3 regions of the Streptomyces sp. NPDC048507 genome follow, and region 1 is predicted to be linked to each of the others. Evidence: riboswitches for the same ligand, from Rfam matches in the RefSeq annotation. Region 1 holds a riboswitch; each other region holds the start of a gene.

Evidence for each region. A riboswitch is a leader RNA that binds a small molecule or an ion and turns the genes downstream of it on or off. The one in region 1 is predicted to bind cobalamin.
Region 2: linked by a shared signal. The riboswitch ahead of ACGFXC_RS25715 (ribonucleoside-diphosphate reductase subunit alpha) and the one ahead of cobN (cobaltochelatase subunit CobN) in region 1 are both predicted to bind cobalamin.
Region 3: linked by a shared signal. The riboswitch ahead of ACGFXC_RS02495 (CoA-acylating methylmalonate-semialdehyde dehydrogenase) and the one ahead of cobN (cobaltochelatase subunit CobN) in region 1 are both predicted to bind cobalamin.

Annotation. Positions count from the first base shown of each region.
Region 1 covers NZ_JBICWZ010000022.1:48,882-59,314, reverse strand. Annotated here, with positions in the region: gene ACGFXC_RS34210 (cobalt-precorrin-6A reductase) at 1-574, shown strand, start outside; gene ACGFXC_RS34205 (hypothetical protein) at 663-1,163, shown strand; gene ACGFXC_RS34200 (precorrin-2 C(20)-methyltransferase) at 1,234-2,715, opposite strand; gene ACGFXC_RS34195 (precorrin-8X methylmutase) at 2,712-3,359, opposite strand; gene cobG (precorrin-3B synthase) at 3,364-4,644, opposite strand; cobalamin riboswitch at 4,910-5,067, shown strand; gene cobN (cobaltochelatase subunit CobN) at 5,100-8,714, shown strand; gene ACGFXC_RS34180 (hemerythrin domain-containing protein) at 8,734-9,207, shown strand; gene ACGFXC_RS34175 (hypothetical protein) at 9,901-10,053, opposite strand; gene ACGFXC_RS34170 (hypothetical protein) at 10,249-10,433, opposite strand, start outside.
Region 2 covers NZ_JBICWZ010000010.1:78,156-88,588, forward strand. Annotated here, with positions in the region: gene ACGFXC_RS25675 (glycoside hydrolase family 3 protein) at 1-641, opposite strand, end outside; gene ACGFXC_RS25680 (carbohydrate ABC transporter permease) at 648-1,484, opposite strand; gene ACGFXC_RS25685 (carbohydrate ABC transporter permease) at 1,544-2,557, opposite strand; gene ACGFXC_RS25690 (extracellular solute-binding protein) at 2,726-4,015, opposite strand; gene ACGFXC_RS25695 (GntR family transcriptional regulator) at 4,311-5,075, shown strand; gene ACGFXC_RS25700 (carbon starvation CstA family protein) at 5,206-7,482, shown strand; gene ACGFXC_RS25705 (CstA-like transporter-associated (seleno)protein) at 7,479-7,676, shown strand; gene ACGFXC_RS25710 (GNAT family N-acetyltransferase) at 7,785-8,279, shown strand; cobalamin riboswitch at 8,337-8,467, shown strand; gene ACGFXC_RS25715 (ribonucleoside-diphosphate reductase subunit alpha) at 8,611-10,433, shown strand, end outside.
Region 3 covers NZ_JBICWZ010000001.1:530,217-540,649, forward strand. Annotated here, with positions in the region: partial or broken gene ACGFXC_RS02475 (transposase) at 1-400, shown strand, start outside; gene ACGFXC_RS02480 (multidrug effflux MFS transporter) at 586-1,833, opposite strand; partial or broken gene ACGFXC_RS02485 (ECF transporter S component) at 2,819-3,334, opposite strand; cobalamin riboswitch at 3,493-3,567, opposite strand; gene ACGFXC_RS02490 (cobalamin-binding protein) at 3,723-4,643, opposite strand; cobalamin riboswitch at 4,692-4,877, shown strand; gene ACGFXC_RS02495 (CoA-acylating methylmalonate-semialdehyde dehydrogenase) at 5,069-6,568, shown strand; gene ACGFXC_RS02500 (acyl-CoA dehydrogenase family protein) at 6,574-7,719, shown strand; gene ACGFXC_RS02505 (enoyl-CoA hydratase/isomerase family protein) at 7,716-8,801, shown strand; gene mmsB (3-hydroxyisobutyrate dehydrogenase) at 8,798-9,700, shown strand; gene ACGFXC_RS02515 (enoyl-CoA hydratase) at 9,697-10,433, shown strand, end outside.

The DNA.
Region 1 (10,433 bases):
GATCACCGGGCACGGCGTCACCCATGTCGTGGACGCCACGCACCCGTTCGCGCGGCGGATGAGCTTCAACGCCGCCGGGGCCGGGGCGCTCACCGGTGTGCCGCTGCTGGCGCTGCGCCGTCCCGGCTGGAGCCCGGGTCCGGGTGACGCGTGGACCTTCACGCCGTCCCTGGAGGACGCGGCCGGGCTGCTGGCCCGGCGGGGCGCGGGCCGCGTCTTCCTGACCACCGGCCGCACGGGCCTGCACACCTTCGCGCACCTCACCGAGCCCTGGTTCCTGGTGCGTTCGGTGGACGCCCCGGCCGGGCCGGTGCCGCCCCGGCTGCACGTGCTCCTGGAGCGGGGCCCGTTCACCCTGGCCGACGAGCGGGAGCTGCTGGCCCGTCACCGCATCGACGTCCTGATCACCAAGGACAGCGGCGGCTCCGCGACGGCTCCCAAGCTCGCCGCCGCCCGCGAGGCGGGCATCCCGGTCCTGGTCGTACGCCGTCCCGCGGTCCCGGCCGGGATCGCCGAGGCCCCGTCGGTGGGGGCGGCCCTGCGCTGGCTCGCCGTCCCGGAGCGCAGGCCCTGACGCATGCGTCGCGGCCGTCCGCGCGGCCCCTCGCGCACCGGCCGTCCGGCCGGTCCCGGCCGTGCGGCACACCCTCTAGGCTGAGGGAATGCGGATACGTCACTCCCTCGCCCTGATCCTGGCCTGCGCGGCGCTCGTCACCGGATGCGGCGAGAAAGCGGCTCCCAGAGGGTGGGAGCCCGACGACGCGCTCCAGCGGGCCGACGAACTCCTGGGCAAGGGCACGGGGAACGGCAGGGTGACGATGCGGGGCACCGCCTTCCTCGCGGCGGGGCTCGCGAAGGACCTGGAGACCGGCGGGGAGCGCCCGTACCGCTTCGACATCGCCTGCGACAGCGAGGAGAGCCCCCGCGTCACCCTCGTCCTGTCCCGGGAGGGCGGCGCCGGGGACCGCACCTTCGACGTGTCGTGCACCGCCGGGGAGGTCACCCGGCTCAACCTGCCGGCCGGGGCGGCGGTGTCCGCGCACGTCGAACCCGCCCCGCAGGACGATTCGCCCCCGGCCGGCGTGCTCTCGTGGCAGCTGCTCACCCTGGAGCCGCAGGAGGTGCAGGGCTGCGCCGACGTCCTGACGGGCTGCGCGGGCTGACGCCCCGCGGCCCGGGGCGGGCCGGGGGGCGTCGGCCGCCGGTCACGCGCCGCGGCTCACCGGCGGCGGCTCAGGGGTAGCGGCGCGGGGTCCAGGTCACCCTCGACCCGTCGGGCCGCTCGGTGACGCGGGTCTGCGAGGAGCCGACCAGCAGGATCGTGCGCATGTCGACCTCTTCGGGCTCCAGCGCGTCCAGGGTGACGATCCGCACCGACTGGCCCGGCCCGCCCACGTCCCGGGCGACGACCACCGGGGTCTGCGGCGAACGCAGCGTGAGCAGCAGCTCCTTGGCCTGCGCCACCTGCCAGGTCCGGCTGCGCGAGCCCGGGTTGTAGAGGGCGAGCACCAGGTCGGCGGCGGCCGCCGCCCGCAGCCGCTCCGCGATGACCTCCCACGGCTTGAGCCGGTCGGACAGCGAGACGGTGGCGTAGTCGTGGCCCAGCGGGGCCCCGGCCGCGGCGGCCGCCGCGTTGGCCGCCGTCACCCCCGGCAGGACCCGTACGGGCACGTCCGCGTACTCCGGCTGCCCGGCGACCTCCAGGACGGCGGTGGCCATGGCGAAGACCCCGGGGTCACCGCCGGAGACCACGGCCACCCGCTTGCCGCGCCGGGCCAGGTCGAGGGCGAACTCGGCCCGTTCGGACTCCACCTTGTTGTCGGAGCCGTGCCGCACCTGTCCGGGCCGCACGGGCACCCGGTCCAGGTAGGTCGTGTAGCCGACCAGCACCTCCGCGTCGGCCAGTACCCGCCGGGTCTCGGCGGTCAGCCACAGCGGCCCGGCGGGGCCGGTGCCGACGACCGCGACCTCCCCGGGGCCGGGGGGCACGCTGCCCGGGTTGCCGATCCGGCTGGGCACCACCGCGACGGCGAAGTACGGCACGCTGTCCGGGTCGGTGTCGGCCAGGACGCCGGTGCGCTCGCCCTCCATCGTGGCGCGCTCCACGTAGCGGGCCTCGGGCAGCCGGCCGCTGGCCTCCATCGCCCGCCGCACGGCGGGGAAGGTGCGTCCGAGCTTCATGACGACGGCCGAGTCGGTGGCGGCGAGCCGGGCCGTGAGCTCCTCCTCGGAGAGGGTGCCGGGCAGGATCGTCAGCACCTCCTCGCCCTCGACGAGCGGGGTGCCGAGCCGGGCGGCGGCGGCGCTGACCGAGGTGACGCCGGGGATGACCTCGGTCGGGTACCGGTCCGCGAGCCGCTTGTGCATGTGCATGTACGAGCTGTAGAAGAGCGGATCGCCCTCCGCGAGGACGGCCACGGTGCGCCCGGCGTCCAGGTGGGCGGCGAGGCGGGCGGAGGCGGCCTCGTAGAACTCCTCCATCGCGCCCTGGTAGCCGCCGGGGTGGTCGGTGGTCTCGGTGGTGACCGGGTAGACCAGCGGTTCCTCGATGTGGTCGGGACGCAGGTGCCCGGCCGCGATCGAGCGGGCGATGGAACGCCCGTGCCGGGCGCTGTGGTAGGCGACCACGTCGGCTCCGGCGATGGCCTCGACGGCCCGCAGGGTCATCAGGGAGGGATCGCCGGGCCCGAGCCCGACGCCGTACAGCTTGCTCATTCTTCCTCGCTCGCGATCGCGTTGACGGCGGCGGCCGCGATGGCGCTGCCACCGCGCCGGCCGCGCACGATCAGGTGGTCCAGGCCCGAGGGGTGGGCGGCGAGCGCGTCCTTGGACTCGGCGGCGCCGATGAATCCGACGGGCACGCCGATCACGGCGGCGGGGCGCGCGGCGCCCTCCTCGATCATCTCCAGGAGCCTGAACAGCGCGGTGGGCGCGTTGCCGACGGCGATTACGGACCCCTCCAGCAGGCCGCGGTCGCGCCAGACTTCGAGGGCGGCGGCGCTGCGCGTGGTGCCCATCTTCGCGGCGAGTTCCGGCACGGCCGGGTCGGAGAGCGTGCAGATCACCTCGTTGGCCGCGGGCAGCCGCTTGCGGGTGACGCCGCTGGCGACCATCTGTACGTCGCACAGGACGGGCGCCCCCGCGGCGAGCGCGGCACGCGCCCGCAGCACGACCTCCGGGGTGTAGCCGAGGTCCCCGGGCAGGTCGGTCATCCCACAGGCGTGAATCATGCGCACCGCGACCTGGGCGACGGAGGCGGGCAGCCCGGAGAGGTCCGCCTCGGCGCGGATCGTGGCAAAGGACTGCCGGTAGATCGCGGCGCCGTCCTTCTCGTACTCGAACACGGTGTACTCGCTCATTTCTTCACTGGATGGTGCTGCGGGCGGCCGTGAGGACCGCCGCCAGATCTGGGTGCCGGGCCGTTTCGGCGGCGCGCCCGGGCGCGGAGACCTCGTACCCCTGCGGGGTGGCGACGAGGTCCACCCAGGCGGCGGCGCGCGGGTGCCCGCAGCGGCGCTCGCATCCGGACCAGTGCACGGGCAGCGGTCCGGGCGTGCTGCGCACCAGGGCCCGTGCGTCGGCGCGCACGTCGGCCCGGGACTTGGCGCAACCGGGCCGTCCAGTGCAGGCGGTGACGGACCGCCAGGGATCCGCGGCGTCGGTGACGAGACCGGCGTCGGCGAGAACTGCCAGGGCCCGGGCGGCCGTTGGTCCGGTCAGTCCGGGGACGACGACTCCGCGCCAGGGGGTCAGCCGCAGCCGGCCGCCGATCCCGGCCAGCGTCCGCCACTGCGCGCTGGTGAGGCGGCCGAGCGGCGCGAGCACGGACAGCGCGGCGCGCCCGTCCGCGCCGGCCACCAGGCCCGGCTCGGGGCCGTCGCCGGGCGGGGGCACGGGCGCGCCCTCGATCCGGCCCGCGATCCCGCAGGACTCCAGCCGGCCCAGCAACCACTCCGGTTCCAGGGCGTGTTCGGGGGGCAGTTCGCTCACCCGCCAGGCCCGCGTACCGGCGGCCCGGGCGGCGTCGAGGAAGTACCGGGCGGCGACGAGGGCGGCCCGGGGGGCGTCCCGCGCCCCGACCCGGACCCCCTGCCGCGCTCCGGCCGTCGACACCAGGGCCCCGCCGTCGGGGCGGGCGACCACGACGACGTCACCGGCGAGGGCGGCCACGTCCCCGCGGCCGTCGTCGAGGGCGAACAGGAAGCGGCCCGAGAGCCCGGCCGCGGCCGGATCCGCGCACAGCAGCCCGTCCAGCTCGGCGACCCAGCCCGACACGTCCGGCAGACCGGATCCGTCCAGGCCGGTCAGCGGCGAGACGACGATGTTGCGGACCCGCTCGTGCGAGGGCGCGGGCAGCAGCCCGGCCCGCTCCAGCACCCCGGCCAGCTCGCCGCCGCAGCCCGCGCCGAGTCCGCGCAGCTGCGCGTTGCCACGGGAGGTGAGGTCGATGTGCCCGTCCCCGAGCCGGTCCGCGGCGTCGGCCAGCAGCAGGGCGGCCGCGCCGTCGAGGAGCCCGCCGGGGATCCGCACGCGCGCCAGGTGGCCGTCGTCCGCCGCGTGCAGGCGCAGGGCGCCCGGGCAGGCGTCACCGCGTTCCCGTATGACGGGTTCGTCCCGCGACACGGCGGAGGGGGGCTGGGGCATGGCCGCGAGCATACCCACGATTCCCCGCCCCCGGCCTGTGTCCGACGCCACCCTCCCGGCCCCCGCCGCCGGGGCGGCGGCCGCCCCGGCGGGCCTCTCCCGCGGCCCGCCCCGCCGGCGTTTGGCGCACCGGGCCCGGGGCAGGGTCCCGGGGGCGCCCCCGCCCGGCGATGCCCGGCCGGCGGCCGCCACGATGCCCGGACCACCCCCGGACGAGACCACCACGGCGCCGGACCACCCCCACTCCCGGCCAGGGACGACGCCGCCTAAGATGACCTTCCGACGGGCCGTTCGGCCCGTCATCGCCGAGGACGGCGACATGGGAGGAAGCCCGGTGAGATTCCGGCGCGGTCCCGCCACTGTGAACCCCGCGGAGCGATCGGCGGGGTGAGTCAGGAACTCCCGTCGTCCTCACTGCCCGGGGCGCGGAAACCCCGAGGAAGGCCTGCCGCCGCATGATCCTGCTGCTGTCGACGTCCGACACCGATCTGCTGAGCGCTCGCGCCGCCGCGGACGGCCCCGTCCCGTACCGGTTCGCGAACCCCTCCCGCCTCCCCCTCGACGACCTCCCCGGTCTCCTCGACGGCGTCGACCTGGTCGTCGTACGCCTCCTCGGCGGCCTGCGCGCCTGGCAGGAGGGCCTCGATCTGCTGCTGGCCGCCGGCCAGCACCGCCCGGTCGTCGTCCTGACCGGCGAACAGGCCCCGGACGCCCAGCTGATGGAGGCCTCCACCGTCCCCATCGGCATCGCGGCGGAAGCGCACGGCTACCTCGCGCACGGCGGCCCCGCCAACCTCGGCCAGCTGGCCCGCTTCCTCTCGGACACGGTGCTGCTCACCGGCCACGGCTTCGAACCCCCGGCCGCCTCCCCCACCTGGGGCCACCTGGACCGCCCGGCCTCCGCGGCGGACGGCCCGCGCGTCGCGCTGCTCTACTACCGCGCGCACCAGATGAGCGGCAACACCGCCTTCGTGCACGCCCTGTGCGACGCCGTCGAGGCCAAGGGCGGCCACCCCCTCCCCCTCTACGTCTCCTCCCTGCGCACCCCGGAGCCGGAGCTGCTGGCCGAGCTGGCGGGGGTCGACGCGGTCGTCACCACCGTCCTGGCCGCGGGCGGCACCCGCCCGGCCACCGCCTCCGCGGGCGGCGACGACGAGTCCTGGGACGCGGGCGCCCTCGCCTCGCTCGGCGTACCGATCCTCCAGGCCCTGTGCCTGACCGGCTCCCGCGCGAACTGGGAGGAGAACGACGAGGGCCTGTCCCCCCTCGACGCCGCCACCCAGGTCGCGGTCCCGGAGTTCGACGGCCGCCTGATCACGGTGCCGTTCTCCTTCAAGGAGATCGACGAGGACGGCCTGCCCGCCTACGTCGCCGACCCCGAGCGGGCCGCCCGCGTCGCAGGCATCGCGGTGCGCCACGCCCGGCTGCGCCACATCGACCGCCGCGACAAGAAGATCGCCCTCGTCCTGTCGGCATACCCCACCAAGCACTCCCGCATCGGCAACGCGGTCGGCCTCGACACCCCCGCGAGCGCCGTGGAACTGCTGCGCACCCTCATCGCGGGCGGCTACGACTTCGGCCCGGCGGACGGCATCCCGGGCCTGGTCTCGGGCGACGGGGACGAGCTGATCCGCGCCCTGATCGAGGCGGGCGGCCACGACCAGGACTGGCTGACGGAAGAGCAGCTGGCCCGCAACCCGGTCCGCATCCCGGCGGCCGACTACCGCCGCTGGTTCGCCGAGCTGCCCGCCGAGCTGCGCGCGAGCGTCGAGGAGCACTGGGGCGAGGCCCCCGGCAACATGTTCGTGGACCGCTCCTCGAACCCCGAGGGCGACATCGTGCTCGCGGCCCTGCGCCGCGGGAACCTCCTGATCCTCATCCAGCCCCCGCGCGGCTTCGGCGAGAACCCGATCGCGATCTACCACGACCCGGACCTGCCGCCCTCGCACCACTACCTGGCCGCCTACCGGTGGATCCAGGCGCGCGCGCAGGACGGCGGCTTCGGCGCCGACGCGATGATCCACCTGGGCAAGCACGGCAACCTCGAATGGCTGCCGGGCAAGAACGCCGGCCTCTCCGCCTCCTGCGCCCCGGACGCCGCCCTCGGCGACCTCCCGCTGATCTACCCCTTCCTCGTCAACGACCCCGGCGAGGGCACCCAGGCCAAGCGCCGCGTGCACGCCACCCTGGTCGACCACCTCGTGCCGCCGATGGCGCGCGCGGAGTCGTACGGGGACATCGCCCGCCTGGAACAGCACCTGGACGAGTACGCGCAGATCAGCGCGATGGACCCGTCGAAGCTCCCGGCGATCCGCGCGCAGATCTGGACCCTGATCCAGGCGGCGAAGCTCGACCACGACCTCGGCCTCGAAGAGCGCCCGGACGACGACGGCTTCGACGACTTCCTCCTGCACGTCGACGGCTGGCTGTGCGAGGTCAAGGACGCGCAGATCCGCGACGGCCTGCACGTCCTCGGCGGCGCCCCGACCGGTGAGGCCCGCGTCAACCTGGTCCTCGCGATCCTGCGCGCCCGCCAGATCTGGGGCGGCACGACGGCCCTGCCCGGCCTGCGCGAGGCCCTCGGGCTGGACGAGTCCGCCGCCACCCGCACCGCGGCCGACGAGGTCGAGGCGACGGCCCGCGCCCTGGTCCAGGCGATGGAGGAGGCGAACTGGTCCCCGGAGGCGGTCCCCGCGGTCGCCGCCGGCCACCCCCGGGCCGTCGCGGACGTCCTCGCCTTCGCCGCCCACGAGGTCGTGCCCCGCCTGGCCGGCACCACGGACGAGATCGCCCACGTGGTCACCGCCCTGGACGGCGGCTTCGTCCCGGCCGGGCCGTCCGGCTCCCCGCTGCGCGGCCTGGTCAACGTCCTGCCGACCGGCCGCAACTTCTACTCGGTCGACCCCAAGGCCGTCCCCTCCCGCCTGGCGTGGGAGACGGGCCAGGCCCTGGCGGACTCGCTCCTGACCCGCTACCGCACCGACAACGGCGGCGAATGGCCCGCCTCGGTCGGCCTGTCCCTGTGGGGCACCAGCGCGATGCGCACCTCCGGCGACGACGTCGCCGAGGCCCTGGCCCTGCTCGGCGTCCGCCCGGTCTGGGACGAGGCCTCGCGCCGCGTCACGGGCATCGAGGCGATCCCCCTCACCGAGCTCGCCCGCCCCCGCATCGACGTCACCCTGCGCATCTCGGGCTTCTTCCGCGACGCCTTCCCGCACGTCATCGGCCTCCTGGACGACGCGGTCCGGCTGGCGGCCTCGCTGGACGAGCCCGCCGCGCAGAACCACGTACGCGCCCACGCCCAGGCGGACCTGGCCGAGCACGGCGACGAACGCAAGGCCACCACCCGCATCTTCGGCTCCCGCCCGGGCACCTACGGCGCGGGCATCCTCCAGCTGATCGACTCCCGCGACTGGCGCACCGACGCCGACCTGGCGGAGGTCTACACGGTGTGGGGCGGCTACGCCTACGGCCGCGGCCTGGAGGGCCGTCCGGCCCGCACCGAGATGGAGACGGCGTACAAGCGGATCACGGTGGCGGCGAAGAACACCGACACCCGCGAGCACGACATCGCGGACTCCGACGACTACTTCCAGTACCACGGCGGCATGGTCGCCACGGTCCGCGCCCTGCGCGGCACGGCCCCCGAGGCCTACATCGGCGACTCCACCCGGCCCGAGACGGTCAAGACCCGCACCCTGGTCGAGGAGACGTCCCGGGTCTTCCGGGCCCGCGTGGTCAACCCGAAGTGGATCGAGGCGATGCGCCGCCACGGCTACAAGGGCGCCTTCGAACTGGCGGCGACGGTCGACTACCTCTTCGGCTACGACGCCACGACGGGCGTGGTCGCGGACTGGATGTACGACAAGCTGACGGAAACGTACGTCCTGGACCCGGTCAACCGCGCCTTCCTGGAGCAGGCCAACCCCTGGGCCCTGCACGGCATCGCGGAGCGCCTCCTGGAGGCCGAGTCCCGCGGCATGTGGGAGAAGCCGGACCCCCAGATCCTCGAAGCCCTGCGCCAGGTCTACCTGGACACGGAGGGCAACCTGGAGGGCGACTCCGCCTGACGGCGCCACACTGGACGGCATGTGCCACTACTGCGGCTGCCGCCAGATCCCGCTGCTCAAGGAGTTCATCGCCGAGCACGAGGCGGTGACGAACGCGGCCGGCGACGCCCTGCGCGCCCTGGACGCGGGTGACCTCCGGCAGGCCGCGGCCCTGCTCGACACGATGGAGGCCGTCCTCCTCGCCCACTGGAAGGGCGAGGAGGACGGCCTCTTCGCCGTCATGGGCCAGGACCCCGAGTACGCGCCCCACATCGAAGCCCTCGTCCGGGAACACCGCACCCTGGCCGCCTTCCTGGCGACGGCGGACCTGACCTCGCCTAACGACGTCGCGGAATTCCGCGAGGCGGTGGCGGAGCTGCACCACCACATCGCCAAGGAGGAGGACGGCCTCTTCCCCGCCTCCCTCACGGCCCTGACGGCCGACGACTGGGACGCCGCCATCGCCGCCTGGCGCACCGCCCACCCCCACACCCCCCTCCACCCCCCGGGCTGACCCTCCCCCGACACCCGGACCACCCCACTCCCGCGGCCAGGTGCGCCATTGAGTCCGCCCAAGCCTCCAGCACCCTCGATGGCGCCTGTATTGCGCCCTCGGCATCGATACTCACCGAGATCAGGCCCGGTGTTGTGCCGCCGGAACGTGCTGCGGAGGGCGGCTCACCCCGCTGACGCTGGCGTACACCGACTCCGGCCTCAAGTCCCCCTTGAAACACGCCGTCCGCGACAACGAGATCGCCGGCAAAGTCCACACCGGCAACCGCGTCGATTCGAACCGCTCACGGCAGGTGAAACCCGCCGATTCCTCGCTGCCGCCGGCGATGGCCGCCTGTCGGCGCTGTACGAATTCACCCTCCGCACCGGCCTACGCAAAGGCGAACTCCTCGGCGCGGGCGCCGCCAGTATCCGCCGCACGCTCCAGCGCACCCGGGCCGGCGGACTCACCGCCCTACCCACCAAAACCCGAGCCTCCGAACGACGCATCGCCCTTCCGAGCGATTGCATCCGCTCGTAAAGGAACACCGGGAGGTACAGGAAGGAGCACGAGAGACCACAGCGGAGGACGCGAGGAACAGGGGCCTCGACTTCGGCACGCAGACAGGAGGGCCGATCGATCCGGAGAACCTCAATCGCAGCTTCCGCGCCCTCCTCGACCGGACAGGGCTCCGCCGCATCCAATTTCACCAACCTATGTCACTCCCTGGAGCAGGGCGTCGAACTCATCGTAAGCAAGGAACTCCTCGGCCACGCCCACATCGGCGTCACCGCCACCGTCTACGCCCACGTCCAATCCCGCCTCCAGCGCAACGCCATCGGCCTTCTTCGTCTCGCCCTCCAGCACACCGACGAGACCAACAAGCACGCCAACGGCCGCGTGGCACTTCCACCCTGTGCGGCACCCATCCACTGGCGTTGCCGTCATCTAGTGCCGTCAGACACCCCAGTACACGTCAGAGGCCCCACCGGAAACGAACCAGTGGGACCTCTGATACTCCCCGCATGACTGAAGGGATGGCGATTTCAATCTAGAGGACGACTATTCTCGGGTCGCAACCTCAAGAAAATACGCGGCGGCGCGCCGTAGCGAAACTTCCAATGCCGCCATCCCCTCACTCTTGCGCCATTCCACGGAGCCCGTCTCGCATTCCTGCCATGCCCGAATATAAGCATCCTCGACATCGGCAACATCGAACATCAATCCATCCAGAAGCTCGTCCGGTA
Region 2 (10,433 bases), on a different contig from region 1:
TCGATGGCCGCCTTGAAGGGGACCAGCTCGCGGATCTGGAGGGTGTCCAGGTCCACGTCGATGCGGGGCAGCGCGTGATGGGAGTCGACGTTGGTGTCGCCGTGGCCCGGGAAGTGCTTGGTGCAGGCGGCGACGCCGGCGGCCTGGAGGCCCTCGACGTACGCGGCGGTGTGCCGGGCGGCGAGCGCGGTGTCGGCGCCGAAGGAGCGGACGCCGATGACCGGGTTGTCGGGGTTGGAGTTGACGTCCGCGGACGGCGCCCAGTTGAGGTTGACCCCGCACTCGGCGAGACGGCGGCCCAGCTCGCGGGCCACCTCGCGGGTCAGCGCGGTGTCGTCGACGGCGCCGAGGGCCAGGTTGCCGGGGAAGGAGGACCCCTCCCTGACCTCCAGGCGGGTGACGTCGCCGCCCTCCTCGTCGATGGCGACGAGGACGTCGTCCCGCTCGGCGCGCAGCTGCGCGGTCAGCGCGGCGAGCTGGCCGGCGGAGACGATGTTGCGGCCGAACAGACCGACGGAGGCGAGGCCTTCGCCGACCAGGCGCAGCACCCAGGCGGGGGCGGTGGTGCCCTCGAAGCCGGGCTGGAGGACGGCGAGCGCGTCCCGGGTCAGGGTGTCGGTGTGGTGCGCAAGGACAGTCATGGGCCGTTATCCCTTCACGGCGCCGGCGGTCATGCCGCCGACGGCCTTGCGCTGGAGGAAGATGAAGATCAGCAGGACCGGTACGGCGAACAGCGAGGACGCGGCCATGGTGGCGCCCCAGTCGTTGCCGAAGGCGGTCTTGAACTGGGTCAGCCACAGCGGGAGGGTCTGCGCGGTCTTGTCCTTGTTCAGGATCAGGACCATCGCGAACTCGTTCCAGGCGGTGATGAACCCGAAGAGCGAGGTGGACATCAGTCCGGGGGCGAGCAGCGGGAAGATCACCTTGCGGAAGGCCTGGCCGCGGGTGCAGCCGTCGATCTGGGCGGCTTCCTCCAGGGTCACCGGGACGGCGGCGATGAAGCCGCGCAGGGTCCAGATGGTGAAGGGCAGGACCATCACGAAGTAGATCGCGGTGAGCAGCGGGAGGCTGTTCAGCATCTCGCTGTCGCGGGCGATCATGTACATCGCGATGACCATGACCTCCCAGGGGGCCATCTGCGCCATCATCACGGCGAGGACCATGCCCTTGCGGCCCCGGAACCGCATGCGGGCGATGGCGAAGCTCGCGGCGAGGGCGACGAGCAGGGCCAGCAGGACGGCGCCGACGGTGACGACGAGGCTGTTGGTGACGTACGTCCAGAAGTTGTGGACGCCGGTGGCCTTCTGGAAGTTGTCCATCGTCGGGGTGAAGACGAAGACCGGGTCCTTGGTGAGGATCTCGCTCGACGGCTTGAGGGCCGAGGCGAACATCCAGTAGACCGGGAAGAGGAAGAGGAGCGCCAGCAGCAGGGCGCCGAGGTTCTTGGCGACGGTGCCGGGCCGCAGCGGCCGGCGGGTGCGCAGCTGCTGCGCGGGCCGCTGGGTCGGGGCGGACGGGGCCGGCTTGGCGGCGGTGGTGGTGCTCACTGCTCCTCCTCCTGCTTCAGGATCAGGCGGAAGTAGAAGGACATGATGACGATCAGGATCAGGATCGTCAGGACGGAGATCGCGGCGGCGAGGCCGTAGTGCGACTGGCTCTGGCCCTCGACGTAGGCGAAGACCGGGAGGATCTCGGAGGCGCGGTCGGGGCCGCCCTTGTTCATGGCGTAGACCTGGGTGAAGGCCTTGAACACCCAGATCACCTCCAGGAAGGTGGTGATCAGGAAGAAGGGCTTGAGCTGCGGGAAGACGACCCGCCAGAAGGTCTGCCAGCCGTTGGCGCCGTCCATGCGGGCGGCCTCGTACAGTTCGGCGCCGACGGTGGTCAGCGCGGCGTACATGTTGAGGGCGACGAAGGGGATGGAGCCCCAGACCACCAGGACGGTGACGATCGTCAGGGTGGACAGGCCGGTCTCGAACCAGTTGTGCTGCTCGTAGCCGGAGAAGCCGGCGGTGCGCATCACCCAGTTCATGACGCCGAACTGCTCGTCGAACAGCCAGTAGAAGACCTGGACCGAGGCGACGATCGGCATGGCCCAGGCCATCACCAGCGCCATCGACAGGACCAGGCGCATCTTCTTGCCGAGCTTGTTGAGCAGGATGCCGATGAGGCTGCCGATCGCCATGATCAGGACGACGTTGGCGAGGGTGAAGCCGAAGCTGCGCAGGACGACGGTCCAGAAGTTCGAGTCGCCGAGCAGCTGGGTGTAGTTGTCGAAGCCCGCCGAGGGGTACTTGCGCTGGATGAACTCGATCTTGTTGATGTCCTGGAAGGACAGGATCACGTTCTTGATCAGCGGGTACACGAGCAGGACCAGCATGCTGAGCGCCGCGGGCGCGATCAGCAAGTAGGGCAGCCACCCCGTGGGGAGCGGCTTTCTGCCCCCGCGAGGAGACGGATGACGGGGGCCGGGGGCAGGCGCGTCGGGCCGTCCGGCGGACTTCTGTGGTGCGTCCTTCGGAACGGTCGGCGCCGCTCCCTGGGAGTGCACGGTCATGTCTGGGCTTCCTCGCGGTTGACTGTGGAGTCAAATGCGCGACCGGGGGCGCGGCGGGCGCTGCGGGGCGCCTGCCGCACCCCCCGGTGCGATCACACTGCCGGCTGCTGCGGGTGGTACCGGTGACGCGGTGCTGGGTGCCGCGTCACCGGGTGCTGCGGGGCGGGACTACTTGTTGATGCGGTTCGCGATTTCCTTGTCCGCGTCCGCGCCCGCCTTGGCGGCGTCCTCGCCCTTCAGGACCTTGGTCATGAACTCCTTGATGGGGTTCGGCTCGGTCTCGACGTTCGCCCAGCCGGCCGTGACCGGGGTGATCTTGCCGGAGACGGAGGCCTTGGCCATGGCCTCGGCGAAGGAGCCCGGGGCGGCGGCGAAGTTCGCGGCGGCCTGGTTCGGGAGCAGGGCGCCCTCGGTGGCGGCGGCGTACTTGGTCATCTGCTCCTTGCCGGAGGCGAGGGCGAGCCACTCCTTGGCGAGCTCCTTGTTCTTGGAGCGCTCGGCCACGGCGAGGTTCGAGCCGCCGAGGAAGACGGAGCCCGGCTTGTCGGCGGTCTTGCCCGGGATCGGGAAGTAGCCGAAGTCGCCTTCCTTGCCCGCGTCCTTCAGGGCCTTCAGCGCGCCCTGGGCCTCCCAGCCGAGACCGATCCAGGACGAGACGCCGCCCTTGGGAACGATGTCGGTGGACTGCTGCGGGGTGGCCTCGTCCTTGTCCTTGGGGGCGGTGGAGTAGGACTGGAGCTTCTTGTAGAAGTCCATCGCGGAGGCGGCCTGGGCGGTGCCCAGCTGCCCCTTCCACTTGCCGCCGTCCTTGACGGCGAGGTCGCCGCCCTCGTCCCAGACGAAGCCGGCGAGGATGTACCAGCTCTGGCCGGGGAGGTAGATCGGCTGCGAGGCCGGGTCCGAGGCCTTCAGCTTCTCCAGGCCGGCCACCCACTCGTCGCGGGTCTTCGGCGCGGTGATGCCGGCCTTCTCGTAGGCCTTCTTGTCGTAGATGACGACGCGGTTGGCGGCGTACCACGGAGCGGCGTAGAGCTTGCCGTCGACCTCGGCGGAGGACAGCATGCCCTTCGACCAGGCGTCGGCGCCGAGCTTGGACTTGTCGCCGGAGAGGTCGGCGAGGCCGCCGGTGACCGCGTAGCCGACGGTCTGGGTGTTGCCGAGCTCCAGGACGTCCGGCGGGGTGTTCTCGGAGAGGGCGGTGGTGACCTTCTCCTGGATGCCGGTCCACTTCTGCTCTTCGACCTTGACCGTCACACCGGGGTGCTTGGCCGAGAACTCCTTGTTGACCTCGTCGATCCAGGCCTTCGGAGCGGAACCGTCCATCACCCAGACGGTGATTTCCTTGGCCGCGCCACCCGACGCGTCGGCCTTCGCCTTGTCGTCGCCGCCGTTGCCGCACGCCGCGACTCCGACCATCATGCCCACGACACCGACCGCCGCAATGAGCTTGCGCTTCACGCCACCCTCCTCAGGGGGATGCTGCCTGCAACTTCCCTCGCCCGCCGCGGTGACGTACGTACCAAGTACTGCCCGTGGGGCCGGGATCCGATCCATATTGGTTTAGACCAGTACCCGGAGCTTGGCCTAGACCTTTAGGGGTGTCAAGGGTCTAATGAGCGGGTGCTCGGTCCGTTATCGGACCGACACCTGGGGGAGGGAGGAGGCCTGTCCTCCCTCCCGTGTCACGATGTGACCGCACATATCGGAGGAGCCGGTGACGGCAGCGAAACTGGAGTCGGGAAGGCGGGCGGCGATGGCCACCGAAGGGGCGAGCGCGGAGCCGGAAGGCGGGGCGGCCACTCGCACGGCACGCGTGCCCAAGTACTACCGGCTCAAGCGGCACTTGCTCGACATGACCGAGACGCTCCCCCCGGGCACCCCCGTGCCGCCGGAGCGCACCCTCGCGGCCGAATTCGACACCTCCCGGACCACGGTCCGGCAAGCCCTCCAGGAGCTCGTCGTCGAGGGCCGCCTGGAGCGCATCCAGGGCAAGGGCACCTTCGTCGCGAAGCCGAAGGTCTCCCAGCCCCTGCAACTCTCCTCGTACACCGAGGACATGCGCGCCCAGGGCCTGGAGCCGACCTCCCAGCTCCTGGACATCGGCTACGTCACCGCCGACGACACCCTCGCCGGACTCCTGAAGATCACCACCGGCGGACGGGTCCTGCGCATCGAGCGGCTGCGGCTGGCCAGCGGCGAGCCCATGGCGATCGAGACCACGCACCTGTCGGCCAAGCGCTTCCCCGCGCTGCGCCGTTCGCTCGTCAAGTACACCTCCCTCTACACCGCCCTCGCCGAGGTGTACGACGTCCGCCTCGCGGAGGCCGAGGAGACCATCGAGACCTCGCTGGCCACCCCGCGCGAGGCCGGACTGCTCGGCACCGACGTCGGCCTGCCGATGCTGATGCTCTCGCGGCACTCGCTGGACGCCGACGGCGAACCGGTCGAATGGGTACGTTCGGTGTACCGCGGCGACCGTTACAAGTTCGTAGCCCGTCTCCAGAGGCCCGCCTTGTAGAAGACGGTTGACTCCCGTTCGACCCCCGGTGGACGCTCGTACCGCTATGCGGACGGGGGCTTACGTCCACCGGTCGGGCCCCCGTAGATTCCCTGCGCTTACGCAGATGATCAACGAGGGGACGAGGATCATGCCGGAACCGGAAGCAACAGGGACAGATCGGGCGCCAACCTCCGGGAACGCGGCGGGTCCAGGCGTCCGGCCTGGCTCGCCGTCCCCGTCGGGCGGCCCGTCGGATTCCCCGGCGAGCGGGCTCACCCCGCGCTCCATCGCCGTCTGGGTGGGCGTGGCCCTCGTCGGGGCCATCGGCTGGGGCGTGCTGGCGCTGTCCCGCGGCGAGGAGATCTCGGCCGCCTGGCTGCTCGCCGCCGCACTGGGCTCGTACGCCATCGGGTACCGCTTCTACGCGCGCTTCATCTCGGACCGCGTCCTGAAGCTGGACAAGACCCGGGCCACCCCCGCCGAACGCCTCGACAACGGTGTCGACTTCCACCCCACCGACCGTCGCGTGCTCTTCGGCCACCACTTCGCCGCCGTCGCCGGCGCGGGCCCGCTCGTCGGCCCGGTGCTCGCCGCGCAGATGGGCTACCTGCCGGGCACCATCTGGATCGTCGCGGGCGTCATCTTCGCCGGCGCCGTCCAGGACATGGTGACGCTCTTCTTCTCCACCCGCCGCGACGGGCGTTCGCTCGGCCAGATGGCCCGTGACGAGATCGGCCCGGTCGGCGGGGCCGCCGCCCTGCTGGCGGTCTTCGTCATCATGATCATCCTGCTGGCCGTGCTCGCCCTGGTCATCGTGGGCGCGCTGGCGCACTCGCCGTGGGGCGTCTTCTCCATCGGCATGACGATCCCGATCGCCCTCTTCATGGGCGTCTACCTGCGCGTCCTGCGACCGGGCCGGGTCACCGAGGTCTCCGTCATCGGCGTCGCCCTGCTGCTCCTCGCGATCGTGGCGGGCGGCTGGGTCGCGGAATCCTCCTGGGCGGAGTTCTTCACCCTGGAGAAGGAGACGCTGGTCATCTGGATGGTCGCGTACGGGTTCATCGCCTCGGTGCTGCCGGTGTGGCTGCTGCTCGCGCCGCGCGACTACCTCTCCACCTTCATGAAGGTGGGCACCATCGGCCTGATGGCGATCGGCGTGGTCATCGCGATGCCGACGCTGCGGATGCCCGCGGTCACCGACTTCGCCGCGCGCGGCGACGGCCCGGTCTTCGCCGGGTCGATGTTCCCCTTCGTCTTCATCACCATCGCGTGCGGGGCGCTGTCCGGCTTCCACGCCCTGGTCTCCTCCGGCACCACGCCGAAGATGATCCAGAAGGAGACCCAGGTCCGGGTCATCGGCTACGGCGCGATGCTCACCGAGTCCTTCGTCGCCATCATGGCCGTGATCGCCGCCTGCATCATCGAGCCCGGCCTCTTCTTCGCCGTCAACTCCCCCGCCGGCGTCATCGGCACCACCGTGCAGACCGCCTCCGAGGCCGTCACCCACTTCGGCTTCGCCATCAGCCCCGAAGCCCTGGCGCAGGCCGCCAAGGACGTCGAGGAGACCAGCCTGCTGTCCCGTACGGGCGGTGCGCCGACCTTCGCACTCGGGATGTCGGACATCTTCTCCTCCGTGATCGGCGGGTCCGGGATGAAGGCGTTCTGGTACCACTTCGCCATCATGTTCGAGGCCCTCTTCATCCTGACCACGGTCGACGCGGGCACCCGCGTCGGGCGCTTCATGCTCCAGGACACCCTGGGCAACGTGCACAAGTCCTTCAAGGACGTCAGCTGGAAGCCGGGCGTCTGGGCCGCGAGCGCGATCGTCGTCGGCGGCTGGGGCTACTTCCTGTGGGTCGGCGTCAAGGACCCGCTGGGCGGCATCAACCAGCTCTTCCCGCTGTTCGGCATCGCGAACCAGCTGCTCGCCGCCGTGGCCCTCGCCGTCTGCACCACGCTGCTGGTGAAGTCGGGCCGGCTCAAGTGGGCCTGGGTCACCGCCGTCCCGCTCGCGTGGGACGTGGCCGTCACCCTCACCGCGAGCTACCAGAAGGTCTTCTCCGAGGACGTCAAGGTCGGCTTCTTCGCACAGCGCGACAAGTACCAGGGCGGCATCGACGCCGGGAAGGTGCTGCCGCCCGCGAAGAACATGGACGAGATGCACACCGTGGTCACCAACGCCACGGTCGACGGCGTCCTGTCGGCGCTGTTCGCCGTACTGATCCTGATCGTGCTCGCGGACGCGGCCCGGACCTGCTTCAGGGCCGTCGCCGACCCGGGCTCGGTCAGGCTCTCCGAGGTCCCCTGGTCCGAGTCGAGGATCGTCGCCCCGGCCGGCCTGCTCGCGACCCCCGAGGAGAAGGCCGAGCTCGCCGCGGCCGGTCTCGACAGCGGCGGCGGCCGGGTCGGGGAGCCCGTCCGGTGAGCCGCGTCCGCGCGGCGCTGGCGAAGACGCGTCACTACGTACGGGAGTTCTCGGGCGAGGCCGCCTACGACCGCTACGTCGCCCACGCCCGCTCCCACGACCCGGACGCCGAGGTGCTGACCCGGCGGGCTTTCGAGCGGGCCCGCACCGACTCCCGCGAGGCCGACCCCCGCGAGGGCTTCCGCTGCTGCTGAACGCACGCCGCTGAACACACCGTCGCGCACGCACCGAAGGGCCGCCCCGACTCCCCCCGCGGGGAGCGGGCGGCCCTTCGCGCACAGCGGGGGTGCACACTCAAAGCCATGGACATCGAGATCCGGGCGGCCCTGCCCGCCGAATACGAAGAGCTGGGCGAGATCACCGCACGGGCGTACGTGGGCGACGGGCTGCTCGCCTCCGACGCCGCCTTCTACGCCGGCGTGCTGCGCGACGTGGCCCGGCGGGCCGCCGACGGCGAGGTGCTGGTGGCCGTCGCCGAGGACACCCTGCTGGGCGGTGTGACCTTCGCCCCTCCCGGCAGCCCGCTCGCCGACATCGCCGGGCCCGCCGAGGCCGAGTTCCGGATGCTGGCCGTCGACCGCGAGGCGCGCGGACGCGGCGCCGGCGAGGCCCTGGTGCGGGCCTGTCTGGCCCGCGCCCGCGAGCTCCAGGGGGTCACGCACCTGGTGCTCTCCACCCAGCGGGACATGCGGGTGGCCCAGCGGATCTACGCACGGCTCGGCTTCACCCGTACGCCCGAACGCGACTGGGCCCCCGTCCCGGGGCTGACGCTGCTCACGTACCGAGTGGAGCTGTGACACCACGCTGAGCGAGGCCCGACACTACATGTGGGGGCTACCGCATCCGGCCGCCCCCACATGTATGCTCATGCCTGCTGTCGCCGCAGGGGAATCCGGTGCGAATCCGGAACTGTCCCGCAACGGTATGAAGTGCACCCTTTCGTGCTCCGCAAGTCCGAGGACCTGCCGACAGCGCACCCGGCTCGACCGAACCGGGTGCCGACCACGTCCGGGCCTCGCGGTTGGGCCGGTGGACGCCATGCGGTGGGTACGCGTACCCGCCATGCCCGCATGCGCCCGCTCGCCCCGCCCCGCCGATGACCGGGCCGAGCGAGGGAGAGCTCCCCCCGTGACCATCGCGCCCGCCGCACCGCGCGCCGAGTCCGACCAGCCCGCAGCCGCATCCGAGGCCGGGGGCCCCGGGGCCGCGCTGCTGCGCACCCTCACCGAGCTGACGGCCGACCTCCCCGACACCGACCCGGGCCGGGTCGCCGCCGCCGCCCTGCGCGGCCGCAGCTCCGTCGCGGACGAGGCCGAACTGCGCGGGCTGGCCACCGAGGCCGCCGCGGGCCTGATCTCCGAGGACCCGGCGTACTCCCGCCTCGCCGCCCGGCTGCTCACGCTGGCCGTGGCCGACGAGGCCGCGGGCCAGGGGTCCGTCTCCTTCGCCGAGTCCGTCGCCGTCGGTCACCGCGAGGGCCTGATCGCCGACCGCACCGCCGACTTCGTCGCCCTGCACGCCGCCCGGCTCGACGCGCTGGTGGAGCACGCGCTCGCCGAGGGCGCGGACGACCGCTTCGGCTTCTTCGGCCTGCGCACCCTGCACAGCCGCTACCTGCTGCGCCACCCCATCACCCGTCAGGTGATCGAGACCCCGCAGTACTTCATGCTGCGCGTGGCGTGCGGCCTCGCGGAGAACGACTCGGTCCAGGCCGTCGAGGAAGTGGCCTCGCTCTACCGGCTGATGAGCCGCCTCGACTACCTGCCCTCCTCCCCCACGCTCTTCAACTCCGGCACCCGCCACCCGCAGATGTCCTCCTGCTACCTGCTGGACTCCCCGCTGGACGAGCTGGACTCGATCTACGACCGCTACCACCAGGTCGCGCGGCTGTCCAAGCACGCCGGCGGCATCGGCCTGTCGTACTCCCGCATCCGCGCCCGCGGTTCGCTGATCCGCGGCACCAACGGCCACTCCAACGGCATCGTGCCGTTCCTGAAGACCCTCGACGCGTCCGTCGCCGCCGTGAACCAGGGCGGCCGCCGCAAGGGCGCCGCCGCCGTCTACCTGGAGACCTGGCACGCGGACATCGAGGAGTTCCTGGAGCTGCGCGACAACACCGGCGAGGACCAGCGCCGTACGCACAACCTCAACCTCGCCCACTGGGTGCCGGACGAGTTCATGCGCCGCGTGAACGCCGACGGCCAGTGGTCGCTGTTCTCCCCGTCCGACGTGCCCGACCTGGTCGACCTGTGGGGCGACGCCTTCGACGCCGCCTACCGCAAGGCCGAGGCGGACGGCCTGGCCCGCAAGACCATGCCCGCCCGCGACCTGTACGGCCGGATGATGCGCACCCTCGCGCAGACCGGCCAGGGCTGGATGACCTTCAAGGACGCCTCCAACCGCACGGCGAACCAGACCGCCGAGCCGGGCACGGTCGTCCACTCCTCCAACCTCTGCACCGAGATCATCGAGGTCACCGACGACGGCGAGACCGCCGTCTGCAACCTGGGCTCCGTCAACATGGGCGCCTTCGTGGTGGACGGGCAGATCGACTGGGAGCGCCTGGACGAGACCGTCCGCACCGCGGTGACCTTCCTCGACCGCGTCGTGGACATCAACTTCTACCCGACCGAGCAGGCGGGCCGCTCCAACTCCCGCTGGCGTCCGGTGGGTCTGGGCGCGATGGGCCTGCAGGACGTCTTCTTCAAGCTGAAGATGCCCTTCGACTCCCCCGAGGCGAAGGCCCTGTCCACCAAGCTCTCCGAGCGCATCATGCTGGCCGCGTACGAGGCCTCCTGCGACCTCGCCGAGCGCAACGGCCCCCTCCCGGCCTGGGAGCGGACCCGCACCGCCCGCGGCGTCCTGCACCCCGACCACTTCGACGTCGAGCTGAACTGGCCCGAGCGCTGGGACGCCCTGCGCGCCCGGATCGCGAAGTCCGGCATGCGCAA
Region 3 (10,433 bases), on a different contig from region 1:
CAGGAACTACAGGTACTCCACCAACCACCAGGTCGTCATCGACGCCGACACGCGCCTGGTCGTTGCGGTCGGCCGGCCGCTGGCCGGCAACCGCAACGATTGCAGGGCATGGGAGGAATCCGGCGCCAAAGCCGCCGTCGGCAAAACTATGACGATCGCCGACGGCGGCTATCCGGGCACCGGACTTGTCATGCCCCACCGACGCTGCAAAGGCGAAGAACTGCCCGAGTGGAAGCAGGCGCACAACAAGTCCCACAAGCAGGTCCGCGCCCGCGTCGAGCACGTCTTCGCCCGCATGAAGACCTGGAAGATCCTCCGCGACTGCCTCCTCAAAGGCGACGGCGTCCATCACGCCATGCTCGGCAGCGACCGCATGCACAACCTCGCACTCGCCGGATAGGGCAGCGGGCACAGCGGCCAACCATGTCTGAGGCGGCCAGAAGATCAGGTGCGGGACAACCCTTGGGGCGTGTTGCGAAATCGGCGTTTGCGCGCTGCTGCCGGACGTTTGTTGTGCGATGGCGTGGGCCCCGGCAGATGCCGGGGCCCACGGGTGTCGGTTTTTCGTCGTGTCGCTGGGGTGGCCTACTTCGGCTCGGGTGTGTGGTGGCCTCGGGTGAGAGTGGTGAAGCAGGTGAGGGCGAGTGCTGCTGTGAGGGTCTGGATGAGGGCCATGGGGGCGGCGCTGGTGGTGAGGCCGGCCAGGGGGGAGACGAGGGCGCCGATGAGGAAGCTGGAGGAGCCCAGGAGGGCGGAGGCGGCGCCGGCGGCGTGTGCGGTGCGGTTCATGGCCAGGGCGTTGGCGTTGCCGATGAGCAGGCCGAGGCTGGAGACGAGGAGGAACAGCACCGCGCAGACGGCCGGGAGACCAGGGTGCCCGAGCAGGCCGGTGGCGAGGGCGAGCATCGCAAGGCTCGCCAGCAGCAGGAGGCCGAGTCCGGCGGTGACGATGGTGTGGACGGGGAAGCGGCGGACCAGGATGCGGCCGTTGAGCTGGCCGGTGGCGACCATGCCGGCGGCGTTCAGGCCGAAGAGCAGGGCGTAGGTCTGGGGGCTGGCGCCGTAGAGGTCCTGCAGGACGAAGGGGGAGGCGGCGAGGTAGGCGAAGAACGCGCCGAACGCGCCGCCGGCGGCGATCAGGCAGCCGGTGAAGACGCGGTCGGCCAGCAGGCCCCTCATCTGTGCCAGGCCCATGCCCCGGGTGCGGCGCGCGGCTGCGGGAAGGGTCTCGGGCAGGCCGAACGCGATCGCGGCGGCGACCACCAGGCCGAGGACGGCGAGAACGGCGAAGATGCCGCGCCAGTCGGTGACGTGCAGGAGCTGGGCGCCGAAGAGCGGGGCGACGACCGGGGCGACGCCGGAGATGAGCATGAGCGTGGAGAAGACCTGGGCGATCTTCACGCCCTGGTAGAGGTCGCGGATGATTGCGCGGGCTATCACGATGCCGGCGGCGCCGGCCACGCCCTGAACGAAGCGCAGTCCGACCAGCGCGCCTGCGCTGGGAGCCAGCGCGCAGGCGATTGAGGCGGCGGTGTAGAGGGCCATCCCGGCTAGGAGGGGGCGGCGGCGGCCGAGGCGGTCGGAGAGGGGGCCGACGACGAGCTGGCCGAGTGCCATGCCGATCAGGCAGGAGGTAAGGGTGAGCTGGACGACGACCGCGGTGGTGGTGAAGGTGCCGGCCACATCGGGGAGAGCAGGCAGGTAGATGTCGGACGACAGTGACGGCAGGGCGGTCAGCGCGGCCAGGACCAGGAAGATCAGCGGGCGCGTTGAGGACGTCGCGGAAGCGCTGTCGGTGGCGGGAACAGCCGCTTTCTGCGCAGGGCTGGGCAAGGATCACTCCTTGGTGGAAGAGGGTGGGGGCGACATCGAATCTAGTGCTGTTTGCCCAGCTCAGGCGCCTTCCAGGGGCTCGCGCAAGCCCTCGGCGGCGCCCTGGAGCCGTAGGCCGCCGAAGGCCGACGGAGACCCCTGACCGGCGGACGCAAAGACGTCAGAGGAGCTGCCAGCGGCCCGGACGGACCCCCGAGTGACTCGCCGGCCTCACTTTCTCGTCCTCGCGGAACCAGAAACCCGTGAAGCCCTGAGTAGACACCTAAGAGCCTATCGACGCATCCAAGTAGGGGGGATAGGCCTTTTGTCACCTGGGGCGCCAGAAGGGCCCTCAGGGCCGCCTGCGCTCACTCATCCAAACAGATCGATACCGCGTCGAGCTAGAGCCACTCTTCGAGAGCGGCGATGAGAACAATTGCTTCATGGCGGACCGCTGGCTTGTCGGAGCGTGGCGACGCTGCGGTTCCCCTTCAGCCGGTTGATGCCGCACTCGACTGCGTGACGCTGACGGTGGTCGACGGGATCGAAGCTCGGTGGTCGGCCACCCCGCGCGCCTCGCTTCCGGCGGTTGTCGGCCTGGGCGGCCTTGTCGGTACTGGTGCAGCGGATACCGCGGCGGCGTAGGTAGGCGCGGTTCCTGCGGCAGGCGTGTGCCTTGTCCGCGCGGACCCGGTCGGGACGGACACGTGGTCGGCCCGGTCCGGGCCGGGGCACCCGGACCTTTTCCCAGCACCGGTTCGAACTGCGGCGAGTCCCCGCGCTGCACCCGGCTGCCTATTTCGCGGGCCGCGTGCCGGCGGGAACCACCTGGCTCTACCGACGCGCAGACGATGGCCAGGACCGGCTCGTCTTCCGTGGTTGCGCCTGTGGGACAGCAGGACGGGCAACGTGCAGGGCGGACGGGGCCGGTGAGGTGCGGCCGAGGGGGCCGATTCGGTGGGGCGGTTCGCGAAGGGGGACCGGGCGGCGTGCCCGGTCCATCCGGTGTCTTTGTGCCTGGGGCCTGATCCGCCGCTCTACGGGGAGCGAAGCGGACCGGGGCCTGGAAGCGGGCTTTGCGGGCGGCGCGGCGGAGGACAGTGAGGACGGCCGGGCCGGCCAGACAGATGCAGATGAGGTTGGTGACGGCGCGGCCGGTGTCCCAGCCGAGGGAGGTGGCCAGGTCGAAGGCGAGGTAGCGGTGGAACTGCTCGGTGAAGGGGAGGCCGGGGAGGTAGGCGATGGAGCTGTTGGGGTCGAGGGAGAAGGGCCAGAAGGAGAGGCTGAGGAGGAAGCCGAAGAGGTAGCCGGAGAGGGAGCCGTAGACGGCGAGGAGAGCGACCTCCTTGCGGCCGGAGGCCTTCGGGAGGAAGTCGGCGAGCATGCCGACGAAGGCGCAGCCGAACATCTGGTACGGCATCCAGGGCCCGACCCCGCCCGTGATGAGGGAGGAAGCGAAGAGGGAGGTGCAGCCCAGGGTGAAGCCGAAGCCGGGGCCGTAGACGCGGCCGGCGAGGACGAGGCTTCCGGAGAGGAGCGACGGGTCCGAGCCGACGGTCCCTCCGCGCACGCACCCCGTCCCCTGCTCGTTTCCATAGGAAAGGGGCAGGGGACTCAGACCCGGCGTGGAGGCTTCGCGCTGCAGACCATGACAGTGAGAAGCAGTACGCATCGCACACCGGGTACTCCGACTCACGGTGCCGTTCGGCCCCGCTCACGGTTGCAGGTCAGCGCCGGATTCCCACCGGCTTCCCCCAGTTGTGCGCGCATTCGGTTGTGGGCCCCGCCGTACGGGCCGGAGCAGAACGCATCGTACGGTCTGGTCGGCATGCGCCGGAAGCGGATCGCGCAAGCTGACCGGGCGACCCACCCGCTGCGTTCCGGCGGGCCGTGTGGCACGGGAAGCACTGCTACGTCCGGCCCAGGCGGCGCGCCTCCGCCTCGGTCACCGGGTCTCCGGCCGGCGCCCCGTGCAGCACGTGGGCGAGGACTTCGGCACCCCGGACCACGCGCGGGCCCGGCCGGTTGAAGTAGGCCGGGCCGTCCAGCACCCACACCTCGCCCGCCCGTACGGCGGGCAGTTCCTCCCACCCCGGGAGTGCGGTGAGCAGGCTGATTTCGGTCAGGGTCCGTGCGGGCGGGAAGCCGCACGGCAGCACCAGGAGGACGTCCGGGCGCGCGGCGCGCACCGCGTCCCACGTCATCGGCTCGGTGTGCTCCCCGGGCGCGGCCAGCAGCGGGTTCCCGCCTGCGTGCGTGATCTGCTCCGGTACCCAGTGGCCGGCCGGCCACAGCGGGTCGAGCCACTCGACGGCCACCACCCGCGGCCTCGGTCGGCCGGCCACGGCGCGCCGGACCCGGGCGAGCCGGCCGAGCAGCTCCGCGCGCCGTCGCTCGGCCGTTTCCCGGACTCCCAGCAGGGCGCCCACGGTGACGAGGCAGTCCAGCACGTCGTCCAGGGTCTTCGGTTCCAGGCTCAGGACGCGGGGTCCGGCGTCCGTGACGCGCACGGCCCGGGTGACGCTCTCGTAGGAGACGGCGCAGACCCGGCAGAGGTCCTGGGTGAGCAGGACGTCAGGTGCGAGCGCGGCCAGTGCCTCCGTGTCCAGGGTGTAGAGCGATGAGCCGCTGTGCGCCGCGCCACCGACCGCGGCGGAGATCTCCCGGCTGCTGAGTGCGTCCGCGTCGAATTCGGCGCGGGTGACGACGGGTACGGAGGCGACGACGGCCGGCGGCCAGTCGCATTCGTGAGTGCGTCCGACCAGGTCGGCGGCGAGTCCGAGGTCCGCCACGATGTCCGTGGCCGCCGGGAGCAGGGAGACGATGCGCATACGGCGACTCTAGGCCCGCCCGAGCGACGGGTCTGGACTTACTAGGACGTCCAACTATATGTTCGTGGCACAAGGTCCGCGGTGCAGGGAAGCCGGTGTGAAACCGGCACGGTCCCGCCACTGTGACCGGGGAGTGTGCTGCCATCCACACGCCACCGACGAGGGCTGTCGGGAAGGCGGGCGGCGCGCGGGGATCCGGGAGTCAGGATACCGGCCGCGGATTGTTCCGTGTTGTCCACGAGGATGGAGCAGACACGCATGGCACCGGTTTGTACCCACGACCCTGGTGATCCGGCGGAGCACGCGCACACCACTTCCGCGCGCTCGTAGTTCTCACGGTTTCCGCAGCGGCGCACCCCCACCCGGGTGCCGTCCGCCGGTTCGCCGTGCCATCCCCGGATCCAACCTGACGAGAGCAGGCACCCATGGTCCGTGAACTCACCCATTTCATCGGCGGAAAACACACCACCGGCACGTCCGGGCTCTTCGCCGACGTGTACGACCCCAACACCGGCGCGGTGCAGGCCCGGGTCCCCCTTGCGGGGCGCGCCGACACCGAAGCCGCCATCGCCAACGCCGAGGAGGCACAGGCCGATTGGGGGCAGTGGAACCCGCAGCGCCGGGCCCGCGTACTGCTGCGCTTCCTCCGGCTCGTCGAGGGTGAGCGGGAGGACCTGGCCCGCATGCTGTCCGCCGAGCACGGCAAGACCGTCGCCGACGCCCACGGCGACCTCCAACGCGGGCTGGAAGTCGTCGAGTTCGCCGCCGGGATCCCGCACCTGCTCAAGGGCGAGTTCACCGACAACGCCGGCACCGGCATCGACGTCCACTCGCTGCGCTCGCCGCTCGGCGTGGTCGCCGGGATCACCCCTTTCAACTTCCCCGCGATGATCCCGCTCTGGCAGGCCGCACCGGCCCTGGCCTGCGGAAACGCGTTCATCCTCAAGCCGTCCGAACGCGATCCCTCCGTACCGCTGCGCCTTGCGGAACTGTTCCTGGAGGCCGGGCTGCCGCCGGGCGTACTGAACGTCGTCAACGGCGGCAAGGAGTCCGTCGACACCCTCCTCGAAGACCCCCGCGTGCAGGCGCTCGGCTTCGTCGGCTCGACGCCGATCGCCGCGCACATCTACGCGACCGCCGCGGCCCACGGCAAGCGCGCCCAGTGCTTCGGCGGTGCCAAGAACCACATGATCGTGATGCCCGACGCCGACATCGACCAGGCCGTCGAGGCGCTCATCGGCGCTGGCTACGGCTCGGCGGGCGAGCGCTGCATGGCCATCGCCGTCGCCGTACCCGTGGGCGAGGAGACGGGCGACCGGCTGGTCGCCGCGCTCAAGGAGCGCATCGGCACGCTGAGGATCGGCCGCTGCGACGACCCCGAGGCCGACTTCGGCCCCCTGGTCAGCCAGGACGCCCTCGACCGGGTCCGCCGCTACGTCGACATCGGCGCGAGCGAGGGAGCCGAACTCGTCGTCGACGGACGCGGCTTCACCCTGGAGGGCCACGAGAACGGCTTCTTCGCCGGCGCCACCCTCTTCGACCGCGTCTCCCCGCAGATGCGGATCTACCGCGAGGAGATCTTCGGCCCCGTCCTGTCGGTGGTCCGCGCCGCGGACTTCGAGGAGGCGCTGCGCCTGCCCACCGAGCACCCGTACGGCAACGGCGTGGCCATCTTCACCCGCGACGGAGACACGGCCCGCGAGTTCACCCGCCGGGTGGGCGCCGGCATGGTCGGCGTCAACGTGCCCATCCCGGTGCCCGTCGCCTACCACACCTTCGGCGGCTGGAAGCGTTCCGGCTTCGGCGACCTGGGCCAGCACGGCCCGGACTCGATCCGCTTCTACACCCGCACCAAGACCGTCACCTCGCGCTGGCCCTCCGGGGTCAAGGAGGGCGCGAGCTTCACCATCCCGACGATGGGGTGAGCGCCGTGACCACCACCCTCACCGCGGACCAGCTCGCCCTCGCCGAGGTCACCCTCGACTTCGCCCAGGAGCAGCTCGCCCCCCATGCCCTGGCCTGGGACCAGGACAAGCACTTCCCCGTCGACGTCATCCGCCGGGCGGCCGCACTCGGTCTCGCCGGCGTGTACGTCCGGGAGGAACACGGCGGTTCCGGCCTCTCCCGCAGCGACGGCGTGCTCGTCTTCGAGACCCTCGCCACCGGCTGCCCGTCCATCGCCGGCTACCTCTCCATCCACAACATGGTCGCCTGGATGATCGACCGGTACGGGGACGAGGGCCAGCGCGCCCGCTGGCTGCCCGGCCTCTGCTCGGCGGCGACCCTGGGCAGTTACTGCCTGACCGAACCGGGCGCGGGCTCGGACGCCGCCGCGCTGCGCACCCGCGCCGAACGCCAGGGCGACCACTACGTGCTCTCCGGGGTCAAGCAGTTCATCTCCGGTGCCGGCGCCTCGGACGTGTACGTGGTCATGGCCCGGACCGGCGATCCGGGCCCGGGCGGGGTCTCGGCCTTCGTCGTCCGGCGCGAGGACCCGGGAGTCTCCTTCGGGCCCAACGAGCGGAAGATGGGCTGGAACGCCCAGCCCACCCGCCAGGTGGTCCTCGACGGGGTCCGCGTCCCCGCCGACCGGCGGCTCGGCGCGGAAGGCGACGGCTTCCGCATCGCCATGAACGGCCTCAACGGCGGCCGGCTCGGCATCGCCGCCTGCTCGCTCGGCGGAGCGCGGAGCGCCCTCGACCGCAGCCTGTCGTACCTCGCCACGCGCGAGGCCTTCGGCACCCGGCTGCTGGACGCCCAGGCCCTCCAGTTCCGGCTCGCCGACATGGCCACCGAGCTGGCCGCCGCGCGCGCACTGGTGCGGCAGGCGGCGGAAGCCCTGGACACGGGCGATCCGCTGGCCCCGCAGCTCTGCGCGATGGCCAAGCGCTTCGCCACCGACACCGGGTACGCGGTGGCCGACGCGGCCCTCCAGCTCCACGGAGGCTACGGCTACCTGAGCGAGTACGGCATCGAGAAGATCGTCCGGGACCTGCGGGTCCACCAGATCCTGGAAGGCACGAACGAGGTCATGCGCGTGATCGTCGCGCGCGGACTCACGGAGACCCTGCGATGAGCAACGAAACCCCCGAAGAGCGAGACCACGTCCTCCTGCGCACCGAGGGCCACGCCGCGTACATCACCCTCAACCGCCCCAGGGCGCTGAACGCCCTCAGCCACCCGATGGTGCTCCGTATCGAGCAGGCCCTGACGGCCTGGGCCGAGGATCCCGCCGTCGACGTGGTCGTCATCGACGGCGCCGGTGGCCGGGGCCTGTGCGCGGGCGGCGACATCCGCGCGATCCACGAGGACGCCCGCACCGGCGGCACCGCCTCGGCGGACTTCTGGCGGGACGAGTACCGGCTCAACGCGCTGATCGCCCGCTACCCCAAGCCGTACGTCGCCCTCATGGACGGCATCGTCATGGGCGGCGGAGTCGGCGTCTCCGCCCACGGCAGCGTCCGGGTCGTCACCGAACGCTCCGAGGTCGCCATGCCCGAGACCGGCATCGGCTTCGTCCCCGACGTCGGCGGTACGTACCTGCTCGCCCTGGCCCCGGGGGAACTCGGCACCCACCTGGCGCTCACCGGCGCCCCCGTCGGCGCCGCCGACGCGCTGCTGTGCGGGCTCGCCGACCACTTCGTACCGGCGTCGGCGCTGCCCGCCCTGGCCCGGGACCTGGCCGTGGACTCCGTACGCACCGCCCTGGAACGGCACGTGGCAGAGCCACCGGCCGGGAGCCTGGCTTCCGCCGGGGAGTGGATCGACCACTGCTACGCCGCCGACTCCGCCGAGGAGATCGTCGCGCGGCTGCTGGCGGCGGGGGTACCCACCGCGAAGGACGCCGCGGACACCCTGCTCGCCAAGTCCCCGACCGCCGTCAAGGTCACCCTGGCCGCGCTGCGCCGGGTCCGCCGGCTCGGACCGCTGGAGCGGGTGCTGGAACAGGAGTACCGCGTCTCCTGCGCGGCCCTGTCCTCTCCCGACCTGGTCGAGGGCATCCGCGCCCAGGTCATCGACAAGGACCGCGATCCGCACTGGTCCCCGGCCACGCTGGAGGACGTCACCGACGCGGACGTGGACCGGTTCTTCGCCCCGCGGGGCGCGAACGGGCTCCGGCTCGTCGCGCCCGCATCGTCACAGGAGGTCGTCTGGTGAGCAGTACCGTCGCATTCATCGGGCTCGGCCACATGGGCGGGCCGATGGCCGCCAGCCTCGTCAGGGCCGGCCACCGCGTCCTCGGCTTCGACCTCGTCCCCGACCTGCTCGCGGCCTCGGTCCGCGCCGGGGCCGAGGCGGCGGCCTCCGCGGCCGAGGCGGCCGCGGAAGCCGACGTGGTCGTCACCATGCTGCCCGCGGGCCGCCACGTCCTGGCCCTCTACGGCGAGCAGGGCCTGCTGGCCGCAGCCCGTCCCGGGACCCTGTTCATCGACTGCTCCACCATCGACGTGGCCGACGCCCGTACCGCGCACGAGGCAGTCGTCGCGGCCGGCCACCGGGCGCTGGACGCGCCGGTCTCCGGCGGGGTGGTGGGGGCCGAGGCCGCCACGCTCACCTTCATGGCGGGCGGCGGAGAGGCCGAATTCGCCGCCGCGGAGCCGCTCCTCGGCGCCATGGGCAAGAAGGCCGTGCACTGCGGCGGGCCGGGCGCCGGGCAGGCCGCGAAGATCTGCAACAACATGATCCTCGCCGTCTCGATGATCGGCGTCAGCGAGGCGTTCGTCCTCGCCGAGAGCCTGGGCCTGGACCACCAGGCGCTCTACGACGTCGCCTCCACCGCCTCCGGCCAGTGCTGGGCCCTCACCGTCAACTGCCCCGTACCCGGACCGGTTCCGGCCAGCCCCGCCAACCGCGACTACCGGCCGGGCTTCGCCGCCCCGCTCATGGCCAAGGACCTCGGCCTCGCCGCCAACGCCCTGCGCACCGGCGGCGTGGACGCCCCGCTCGGACTCAAGGCAGCGGACATGTACGCCGCCTTCGCCGCCGCCGAGGGCGCGGACCTCGACTTCTCCGCGATCGTCCGCACCCTCCGACCGCAGAACGGAAACCCCGCATGACCGCCTTCGAGACCATCCTGCTGGAGCGCAAGGGCCGCGTCGCCGTCCTCACCCTCAACCGGCCCGAGGCGCTCAACGCGCTCAACCTCCGGGTGATGACGGAGGTCGTGGCCGCCACGGAGGAACTGGACCGGGACCCGGACGTCGGCTGCATCGTCCTGACCGGCTCCGCCAAGGCCTTCGCGGCGGGCGCGGACATCAAGGAGATGCGCCCGCGGAGCTACATGGACATGTACCTCTCCGACTGGTTCACGGCCTGGGACCGGCTCGGCGAAGTCCGCACCCCCACCCTCGCCGCGGTCTCCGGCTACGCGCTCGGCGGCGGCTGTGAACTGGCCATGCTCTGCGACATCCTCCTCGCCGCCGACACCGCGAAGTTCGGCCAGCCCGAGATCAAGCTGGGCGTCATCCCCGGCATCGGCGGCTCCCAGCGCCTGGCCCGGGCCGTCGGCAAGGCCAAGGCCATGGAGCTCTGCCTCACCGGCCGCACCATGGACGCCACCGAGGCCGAGCGCGCCGGACTGGTCTCCCGCATCGTCCCGGCCGACGAACTGCTCGCCGAGGCCCTCGCCGTGGCCACGACGGTCGCCGAGATGTCCAAGCCGGTCGCCATGATGGCCAAGGAGGCCGTGAACCGGGCCTTCGAAACCACCCTCGCCGAAGGCGTCCGCTTCGAACGCCGCCTCTTCCACGCCGTGTTCGCCACCGCCGACCAGAAGGAAGGCATGTCCGC